DNA from 3 places in the Streptomyces sp. NPDC091282 genome. Region 3 is predicted to be linked to each of the others. Evidence: riboswitches for the same ligand, from Rfam matches in the RefSeq annotation. Region 3 holds a riboswitch; each other region holds the start of a gene.

Region 1 (3,223 bases), on a different contig from region 3:
CCACCGGGTCGTCGACCGCCGGACCGTGGAGCAGATCCTCGACGACGAGATCGCCGCGCTCGGAGCCGACTATCCGTGGGCACCGGTCGACGACATCCGCGGCCTCTTCGAACGGACGGCGATGACCGGCGAGTTGCCGCTCTTCTTCACCCCGGACGCCTACTCCCGGCACCTCGTGCGCCGGCCGGAGGTCCGGGCATGAGCGCGGGCCTCACCCGTATCGGCGTGGTCGGCGGCGGCCAGATGGGCGCCGGGATCGCCGAGGTGTGCGCACGGGCCGGGCTCGACACCGTCGTCTGCGAGGTCGACGCGATCGCCGCCCGCGCGGCCCGCGACCGGATCACCGCATCGCTCGACCGGGCGGTCGGCCGCGGGAAACTGGAGCGGGACGCGGCACGGGACGCGCTCGCCCGGACGGCGTTCACCGGCAGCCTGGACGACCTCGCCGACCGGCAGCTCGTCATCGAGGCCGTCATCGAGAACCCCGCGGCCAAGACGGAGGTCTTCGCCGCCCTCGACAAGACCGTCGAGGACCCCGAGGCCGTCCTGGCCACCAACACCTCCTCGCTGCCGGTCATGCGCCTGGGCATGGCGACCGGCCGGGCGGACCGGGTGGTGGGCCTGCACTTCTTCAACCCGGTCCCGGTCCTGCCCCTCGTCGAGGTGGTCACCTCCCTGCACACGTCGGCCGGGACGACCGCCCTGGTCGAGGACTTCGCGGCCCGCTCGCTCGGCAAGACGGTCATCAGGTCCCAGGACCGGGCGGGCTTCGTCGTCAACGCACTGCTCGTCCCCTACCTCCTCTCGGCCGTCCGAATGGCCGAATCCGGCTTCGCCACCGCGGCCGACATCGACGCCGGGATGGAACTGGGCTGCGCCCACCCCATGGGGCCGCTCAGACTCGCCGACCTGATCGGCCTGGACACCGTCGCCTCGATCGCGGAGTCCCTGTACGACGAGTTCCGCGAACCCCTGTACGCCCCGCCGCCGCTGCTCCAGCGGATGGTCGAGGCAGGACTCCTCGGCCGGAAGACAGGCCGCGGATTCCACACCTACGGCCAGGACTGAGGGCCTGGTCCGACGCGGGCCGAGGGGCCCGCACCGCCGTACGGGGATGAGGGTCCCCGCACGGTGCGACTGGAAAAGGGCGGGAAGCGCGAGGGTGGCGCTTCCCGCCCTCCGGCCATTCCACTCGTGTCCTGTGTCACCTTCCGCATCGTGGACGGCGCGCTTCACCGCCGGGCGATACCCCCTAGGGTGGTCCCAGCAGCTGGTTCGCCCTGTCAGCCGGACAGGGCGTCGTAAGAGGGAACCCGGTGGGAATCCGGGACTGCCCCGCAGCGGTGAGTGGGAACGAACGCCGTCATACGCACTGGGTCCGACGTACCGGACCTGGGAAGCGACGGCCGGTAGGTGTCCGCCGGGAGACCGGAGGGCGTGCCCGCGAGTCCGAAGACCTGCCGACTGCCCGCGCGCGGACCGTTCCGTGCGCGGATACCCCCGGTGACCTCGTGGGCGGGTCGGCGTGCATACCAGACGGGACGACCGTGCCCTTGCCGCGCGGGGTCGCCGCCGTCCGGTGCGTCATACCCTTCGCGCTCCCCCGGTCCCCGGGATCTCAGGGATTCATCTCGCGAAGGAGATCTCCGTGACATCGAAGTCCGCAGCCGCGGCAGCACGGGCCACCGTGTACGGCTACCCCCGCCAGGGCCACAACCGTGAGCTGAAGAAGGCGATCGAGGGCTACTGGAAGGGCCGCGTCACCGCCGACGCCCTCCGGAGCACCGCCGCCGAACTCCGCCGGAACACCTGGCGGCAGCTCGCCGACGCCGGCGTCCACGAGGTGCCCACCGGCGACTTCTCGTACTACGACCACGTCCTGGACACCACCGTCATGGTCGGCGCGATCCCGGAGCGCCACCGGGACGCCGTGGACGCCGACGCGCTCGACGGCTACTTCGCCATGGCCCGCGGCACCCAGGACGTCGCGCCGCTCGAAATGACCAAGTGGTTCGACACGAACTACCACTACCTGGTGCCCGAGCTGGGCCCGGACACGGTCTTCACCGCGAACACGGCGAAGCAGGTCGCCGAGCTGACGGAGGCCCTGGGCCTCGGCCTGACCGCCCGCCCCGTCCTGGTCGGCCCGGTCACCTATCTCCTCCTCGCCAAGCCCGCCCCGGGCGCCCCCGCCGACTTCGAGCCGCTCACCCTGCTGGACCGGCTCCTCCCGGTGTACGCCGAGGTCCTCGCGGACCTGCGGGCGGCCGGTGCCGAGTGGGCGCAGCTGGACGAGCCGGCCCTGGTCCAGGACCGCACGCCTGCCGAACTGAACGCCGCCGAGCGCGCCTACCGCGACCTCGGTGCGCTCACCGACCGGCCGAAGCTGCTGGTCGCCTCCTACTTCGACCGTCTCGGCGACGCCCTCCCCGTGCTGGCCAAGGCCCCGGTGGAAGGACTCGCGCTGGACTTCACCGAGGCCGCCGCCGCCAACCTGGAGGCGCTGGCCGCCGCCGGCGGACTGCCCGGCAAGCGGCTGGTCGCCGGCGTCGTCAACGGCCGCAACATCTGGATCAACGACCTGCAGAAGTCGCTGTCCACGCTCGGCACCCTGCTGGGCCTCGCCGACCGCGTCGACGTGGCCGCGTCCTGCTCCCTGCTCCACGTGCCGCTCGACGCGGCCGCCGAACGGGACATCGACCCGCAGATTCTGCGCTGGCTCGCCTTCGCGAAGCAGAAGACCGCCGAGATCGTGACCCTCGCCAAGGGCCTCGCCCAGGGCACGGACGCCGTCACCGGCGAACTCTCGGCGAACCGCGCCGACCTCGCCTCCCGCGCCGGCTCGCCCATCACCAACGACCCGGCCGTCCGCGCGCGGGCCGCCGCCGTCACCGACGCCGACGCCCGCCGCTCCCAGCCCTACGCCGAACGGGCCGCCGCCCAGCGCGCCGGCCTCGGACTGCCGCTGCTGCCGACCACCACCATCGGCTCCTTCCCGCAGACCGCCGAACTCCGCGTCGCCCGCGCCGACCTGCGCACCGGACGCATCGACACCGCCGGCTACGAGGAGCGCATCAGGACCGAGATCCAGGAGGTCATCTCCTTCCAGGAGAAGACCGGGATCGACGTCCTCGTGCACGGCGAACCCGAACGCAACGACATGGTGCAGTACTTCGCCGAACAGCTCACCGGATACCTGGCCACCCAGCACGGCTGGGTCCAG
Region 2 (3,223 bases), on a different contig from region 3:
GTTCGCCGCCCGACGAGTCACGATCAACCTGGTGGGAGACGTGAGCCGGCATCTGCGCGGCTAGGGCGTGTTGCGAAAGTCCCGCCTGCCGCGCGACGCCATGCACGCACTCTCGCCGCACCGGGCGAAAGCCCAAGTACATCCAGTACGAGGACTTCCGCCCGGCACGCCGAGAGCACGCACCTGACGCCGCGCGGCCCGCCCTCCGGGCGAACGACGGGACTTTCGCAACACGCCCTAGCCGGACCGGGCGGCCGCCACGGCCCGGCGGTACCGCGACGCACCGCCCGCCCGCACCGGCCCGCCCGCACGGGCGCGTACGGTGGCGGGAAGATCGTCCGCGGAGCGCGGGCCCACCGGATCGCGGAAGGAACCGACCAGATCATGCGCGTCAACGCGACCCGCCGCCGCACGGAGGTCCTCGGATGAGCGACGTCCTGTTCCGCACCGACGGCCGGACGGCACACATCACGCTGAACCGGCCCAAGGCCCTGAACGCGCTCACGCACGCGATGGTGCTCGCCATGGACGAGGCGCTCGCGGCCTGGGAGCGGGATCCGGCCGTCGAGGCGGTGGTGATCAGCGGCGCGGGGGAGCGGGGGCTGTGCGCGGGCGGTGACATCCGGGCCGTGCACGACGACGCGCGGGACGGCGACGGGAGCGCGGCGGCCGCGTTCTGGCGGGACGAGTACCGGCTCAACGCACGGATCGCCGGGTATCCGAAGCCGTACGTCGCGGTGATGGACGGGATCGTGATGGGCGGCGGGGTCGGTGTCTCGGCGCACGGCAGTGTCCGCATCGCCACCGAACGCTCCCGGATCGCGATGCCGGAGACCGGGATCGGGTTCGTGCCCGACGTCGGCGGGACCCACCTGCTCGCCCTCGCCCCGGGAGAACTCGGCACCCACCTCGCCCTGACGGGTGCGCAGATCGGCGCCGCGGACGCCCTGCTGTGCGGACTCGCCGACCACTTCGTCCCCTCCGACCGCATCGGGCAGCTGACAGCCGACCTCGCCGAGCGGCCCGTACCGGACGCGCTCGCCCGGCACGTGCGGCCCGCGCCGGACGGCGAACTGGCCGCGCACCGCGGATGGATCGACACCTGCTACACCGCGGGCACGGTCGAGGAGATCGTCGACCGGCTGCTCGCCCACCCCGACCCCGCCGCCAAGGAGGCCGCGCGGACCCTGCTGTCCCGGTCGCCCACCGCGCTCAAGGTCACCCTGGCAGCGCTCCGCCGGGCCCGCCGACTCGGCGGCCTGGAGCGGGTCCTGGACCAGGAGTACCGCGTCTCCTGCGCCGCCCTGTCCACCGCCGACCTGGTGGAGGGCATCCGCGCCCAGGTCATCGCCAAGGACCGCGACCCGCACTGGTCCCCGGCCACCCTCGCCGAGGTCACCGACGCCGACGTCGACCGCTTCTTCGCCCCGCTCGGCGCGCGCGAACTCGGACTGGCCGACGGCGCGGGACATCCGCACCGCTGATCCGGCGACATCGGCAGGTCACCGGACGGGAGAGGAAGATCACGCCTGGTGGGGCGGTCTTGGCCGTGCCCCTGACACGCGGTACCGTCTGTCCGGTATCGATGACGACAGAACGGAAGCCGGTGCAAGTCCGGCACGGTCGCGCCACTGTGTGCGAGCACCCCCGGGAGCTCGTAAGTCAGACCCGTAGCCGTCGTCCAGTGCACCACCGAGATGGGACGCGAACTCCCAGAGGAGGTTCTGCCATGGCGCAGACCGTCGCGCAGCCGACAGCCACCACCCCCGTCGTTCCCGCCAAGCTGCCGCTGAGCGCGATAGCTCCCTGGGCGGTCTTCTTCGGCATCCTCATGCTCATCCTGCTCTACTTCGTCGGCGCCGAGCAGGGCGCCACCTCCGTGTTCAGCGGCACCGACGTCCACGAATGGGTGCACGACGCCCGTCACCTCCTCGGCTTCCCCTGCCACTGACGCGAGGGACGCCATCCGCTCATGAACTCCGCAACCGTACGAAACCTCCTGGTGCGGGGCATGCTCGCCGGCCTCGCCGCCGGCGTGCTCGCCCTCGTCGTCGCCTACCTCCTCGGTGAGCCGAACGTCGACAAGGCGATCGGCTTCGAGGACGCCCACGCGCACGAGCACGAGATGGAGGTCGTCTCCCGCTCGCTCCAGTCCACCGCGGGCCTGGCCACCGGCGTGCTGGTCTACGGGGTCGCCTTCGGCGGCATCGCCGCGCTCGCCTTCTGCTTCGCCCTGGGCCGCGTCGGCCGCTTCTCGCCGCGCGCGACGACGCTGCTGCTGTCCGGCTGCGCGCTGCTCGCCGTCTACGTGGTGCCCTTCCTCAAGTACCCGGCCAACCCGCCGTCGGTGGGCGATCCGGACACCATCGGCAAGCGGACCACGCTGTACTTCCTGATGATGGTGCTCAGCGTGCTGCTCGCGGTCGCCGCCACCCTCCTCGGCAAGCGGCTGCGGCCGAGCCTCGGCACCTGGTGGGCGACCGTCACCGCGGTGGCCGCGTTCGCCGTCGTCATCGCCCTGGCCTACCAGTTCCTGCCCGTCATCAACGAGGTGCCGGCCGACTTCCCGGCCACCCTGCTGTGGCGGTTCCGGCTCTCGGCGCTCGCCATCCAGCTGGTGCTGTGGGGCGGATTCGGCCTGGTCTTCGGCGAGTTGGCGCACCGGCAGCTCAACCCCAAGCCCGCGACGGCTCCGGCCGGACGTGCGGTTCCCGCCGCGAACTGATCGATTCACGCCACGCGAGGGCCCTTCGGAACCGACCGGGGGCCCTCTCGCGTTCTCCTGGCACCGGCGGACCGGGCGCGGACGACCCAAGGCGAGCAGCGGAGGACCCGAGTGGCACGACACCCCCAGCCACGTCGTATCACCCTCGGCGGCCACGAGGCCGTCGCGCTCACCGTCCGCGAGTACGAACAACTGGTGGCCAGCCGACGGCAGATCGGCGGCCAGAGCGCCCGGGTCCGGGTGCTCGCCCAGCAGGTGAAGCGGACCGAACAGCTCCTGAGCGAACTGGAGGACCTGGTCGGCGGCACGGCGGACTGCCACCCGCCGGACGCCGAGTGCCTGCGCTGCGCGATCGCGGACCTGCTCCGCCGCCACCGCGCCCCGGGTACCCCGCGACTGGTGTGAACCGGCCGTGAATCCGCCGTGACTTCGCGGGAGCACCGGTGCCGCACTCGCGTCCGCCGCCGCGGGCAGGGAAAGATGGGCGTCCAGCGATCG
Region 3 (3,223 bases):
CTGCTCGCGCTGCTCGGCTTCATGGCCATCGCGGCGGGCATCAAGGTCACCAACGGCCAGCTGGCCATCCCCCAGCTGTTCGAGGACATGTTCCCGGACTGGTTCGCGGGCGTGGCCTTCGCGGCGATCGGCATCGGCGCCCTGGTCCCGGCGGCCATCATGTCCATCGCGGCCGCGAACCTCTTCACCCGCAACATCTACCGGGACTTCATCAAGCCGGACGCCACGCCGAAGCAGGAGGCCAAGGTCTCCAAGCTCGTCTCGCTGCTGGTGAAGGTCGGCGCGCTGGTCTTCGTCCTCACCATGGACAAGACGGTCGCCATCAACTTCCAGCTGCTGGGCGGCATCTGGATCCTGCAGACCTTCCCGGCCCTGGTCGGCGGCCTGTTCACCCGCTGGTTCCACCGCTGGGCGCTGCTGGCGGGCTGGGCGGTGGGCATGGTCTACGGCACGGCCGCGGCCTACGGCGTGGCCTCCCCCACCCAGAAGCACTTCGGGGGCTCGGCCAAGGAGATCCCCGGCATCGGCGAGATCGGCTACATCGGCCTGACGGCGTTCGTGATGAACGTGGTGGTCACGGTGGTCCTGACGTTCGTCCTGAAGGCCCTGAAGGCCCCCGAGGGCATCGACGAGACGACGCCGGGGGACTACACGGCCGACGCCGGCGACCCGGGCGTGGAGAAGGAACTCCCGCCGGCCGTCGCGGAGGGCGCCCACTAGGACGCGCCCTCCAAGGGGCGCGGGGAACGCCACCGCGCACGACCCGCAGCGGGCCGCCGAAAAGACGTCACGTCGGCGGCCCGCCGTCGTACACACTCCTGCGCATGACGATCCGCATCCGCGAAGCGCGGCCCGCCGAATACGGCGTCCTCGGCGAACTGACGGCCCAGGCCTACCTCAAGGACGGCCTCCTCGACTTCGGCGAGAGCGACTCCTACCTGACCGAACTGAGGGACGTGGCGAAACGGGCGGCCGCGGCCACCGTTCTCGTCGCCGTGGCCGACGACGTCCTCCTGGGCGGCGTGACCTTCGTCCCGGGGCCCGGCCCGATGGCCGACCTCGCCGCCGCGGACGAGGCGGAGATCCGCATGCTCGCCGTCGACGGCGCCGCCCGCGGCCGGGGCGCCGGCGCCGCGCTCGTCCGCGCCTGCGTCGAGCGCGCACGCGCCCTCGAAGGCTGCGGGAGGATCGTGCTGTCGACGCAGCGCACCATGGAGTCCGCCCACCGGATCTACGCACGCCTCGGCTTCGTCCGCACACCCGAGCGGGACTGGAATCCCTTGCCGCAGCTGGACGGCATCACTCTCCTCACCTATGAGCTGACACTCTGACACCTCCGCGACACAACATGTGGGGGTGCTACCGCGACCCGGCACTAGATGTATGCTCATGCTCGCTGTCGCCGCAGGGGAATCCGGTGCGAATCCGGAACTGTCCCGCAACGGTGTACTTGCGCACATCTGTGCGCGAGCGTCAGTCCGAGGACCTGCCGACAGCCGACGCCCGGCCGTCCGGCCCGGGTGTTCCGACGTCCGGGCCTCGTGGAGTGGGCCGGGGACGCGACACGCGTGCGTGCGCCCGTGTGCTGCCCCCTGCCCTCCGCCAGGCCCCGAGCCGAGCGAGGGAGAGCCCCACGTGACCATCGCGCCAGCCGAACCGGCTTCAGCGACCACCTCTGTGGACGAGGACGGTCCCGGCACCGCGTTGCTGCGGACCCTGACCGGGCTGACCGCCGACCTCCCCGACGCCGACCCCGGCCGGGTCGCCGCCGCCGCGCTGCGCGGCCGCTCGGCGCGGGCCGACGAGGCGGAGCTGCGCGAGCTGGCCACCGAGGCGGCCGCCGGTCTCATCTCGGAGGACCCCGCCTACTCCCGGCTCGCCGCCCGGCTGCTGACGATCTCCATCCGCGCCGAAGCCGCCTCGCAGGGCGTGACGACCTTCACCGAGTCCGTCGCCGTCGGCCACCGCGAGGGCCTCATCGCGGACCGCACCGCCGACTTCGCGCGCCTGCACGCGGCCCGCCTGGACGCCCTGGTCGACCCGGCCGCCGACGACCGCTTCGGCTACTTCGGCCTGCGCACCCTGCACAGCCGCTACCTGCTCCGGCACCCGATCACCCGCAAGGTCGTCGAGACCCCGCAGCACTTCATGCTCCGCGTCGCCGCCGGCCTCGCCGAGGACGACACGGCCCGCGCCCTGGACGAAGTCGCCGCGCTCTACGGGCTCATGAGCCGCCTCGACTACCTGCCCTCCTCCCCCACCCTCTTCAACTCCGGCACCCGGCACCCCCAGATGTCGTCCTGCTACCTCCTGGACTCCCCCAAGGACGAGCTGGACTCCATCTACGACCGCTACCACCAGGTGGCCCGGCTCTCCAAGCACGCAGGCGGCATCGGCCTCTCCTACAGCCGCATCCGCTCCCGGGGTTCGCTGATCCGCGGCACCAACGGGCACTCCAACGGCATCGTGCCGTTCCTCAAGACGCTCGACGCCTCGGTCGCCGCGGTGAACCAGGGCGGCCGGCGCAAGGGCGCGGCCGCGGTCTACCTGGAGACCTGGCACTCCGACATCGAGGAGTTCCTGGAGCTGCGCGACAACACCGGTGAGGACGCCCGGCGCACGCACAACCTGAACCTCGCGCACTGGATCCCGGACGAGTTCATGCGCCGGGTCAACGCCGACGGGCAGTGGTCCCTGTTCTCCCCCGCCGACGTGCCCGAGCTGGTGGACCTGTGGGGCGACGAGTTCGACGCGGCCTACCGCGCGGCGGAGAGCCGGGGCCTGGCGCGCAAGACCATCCCGGCCCGGGACCTGTACGGCCGGATGATGCGCACCCTCGCGCAGACCGGCAACGGCTGGATGACGTTCAAGGACGCGGCCAACCGCACCGCCAACCAGACCGCCACCCCCGGTCACGTCGTCCACTCCTCGAACCTCTGCACGGAGATCCTGGAGGTCACCGACGACGGCGAGACGGCGGTCTGCAACCTGGGGTCGGTGAACCTCGGCGCGTTCGTCGACACCGCGAGCGGTGACATCGACTGGGAGCGGCTGGACGAGACCGTGCGCACCGCGGTCACCTTCCTCGACCGGGTCGTCGACATCAACTTCTACCCGACCGAGCAGGCCGGCCGTTCCAACGCCAAGTGGCGTCCCGTGGGCCTGGGCGCCATGGGTCTCCAGGACGTCTTCTTCAAGCTGCGGCTGCCGTTCGACTCCGCCG

Evidence for each region. A riboswitch is a leader RNA that binds a small molecule or an ion and turns the genes downstream of it on or off. The one in region 3 is predicted to bind cobalamin.
Region 1: it holds a riboswitch for cobalamin, as region 3 does, so the genes downstream of both, metE (5-methyltetrahydropteroyltriglutamate--homocysteine S-methyltransferase) here and ACIQOE_RS17850 (ribonucleoside-diphosphate reductase subunit alpha) in region 3, are expected to answer to the same signal.
Region 2: it holds a riboswitch for cobalamin, as region 3 does, so the genes downstream of both, ACIQOE_RS34640 (CbtB-domain containing protein) here and ACIQOE_RS17850 (ribonucleoside-diphosphate reductase subunit alpha) in region 3, are expected to answer to the same signal.

Annotation. Positions count from the first base shown of each region.
Region 1 covers NZ_JBIVUX010000004.1:793,618-796,840, reverse strand. The annotation lists gene aceB (malate synthase A) at 1-202, shown strand, start outside; gene ACIQOE_RS22390 (3-hydroxybutyryl-CoA dehydrogenase) at 199-1,068, shown strand; cobalamin riboswitch at 1,268-1,480, shown strand; gene metE (5-methyltetrahydropteroyltriglutamate--homocysteine S-methyltransferase) at 1,649-3,223, shown strand, end outside.
Region 2 covers NZ_JBIVUX010000009.1:251,866-255,088, forward strand. The annotation lists gene ACIQOE_RS34630 (nuclear transport factor 2 family protein) at 1-64, shown strand, start outside; gene ACIQOE_RS34635 (enoyl-CoA hydratase/isomerase family protein) at 426-1,484, shown strand; cobalamin riboswitch at 1,556-1,691, shown strand; gene ACIQOE_RS34640 (CbtB-domain containing protein) at 1,730-1,951, shown strand; gene ACIQOE_RS34645 (CbtA family protein) at 1,973-2,725, shown strand; gene ACIQOE_RS34650 (hypothetical protein) at 2,837-3,130, shown strand.
Region 3 covers NZ_JBIVUX010000003.1:863,530-866,752, reverse strand. The annotation lists gene mctP (monocarboxylate uptake permease MctP) at 1-720, shown strand, start outside; gene ACIQOE_RS17855 (GNAT family N-acetyltransferase) at 825-1,331, shown strand; cobalamin riboswitch at 1,377-1,509, shown strand; gene ACIQOE_RS17850 (ribonucleoside-diphosphate reductase subunit alpha) at 1,636-3,223, shown strand, end outside.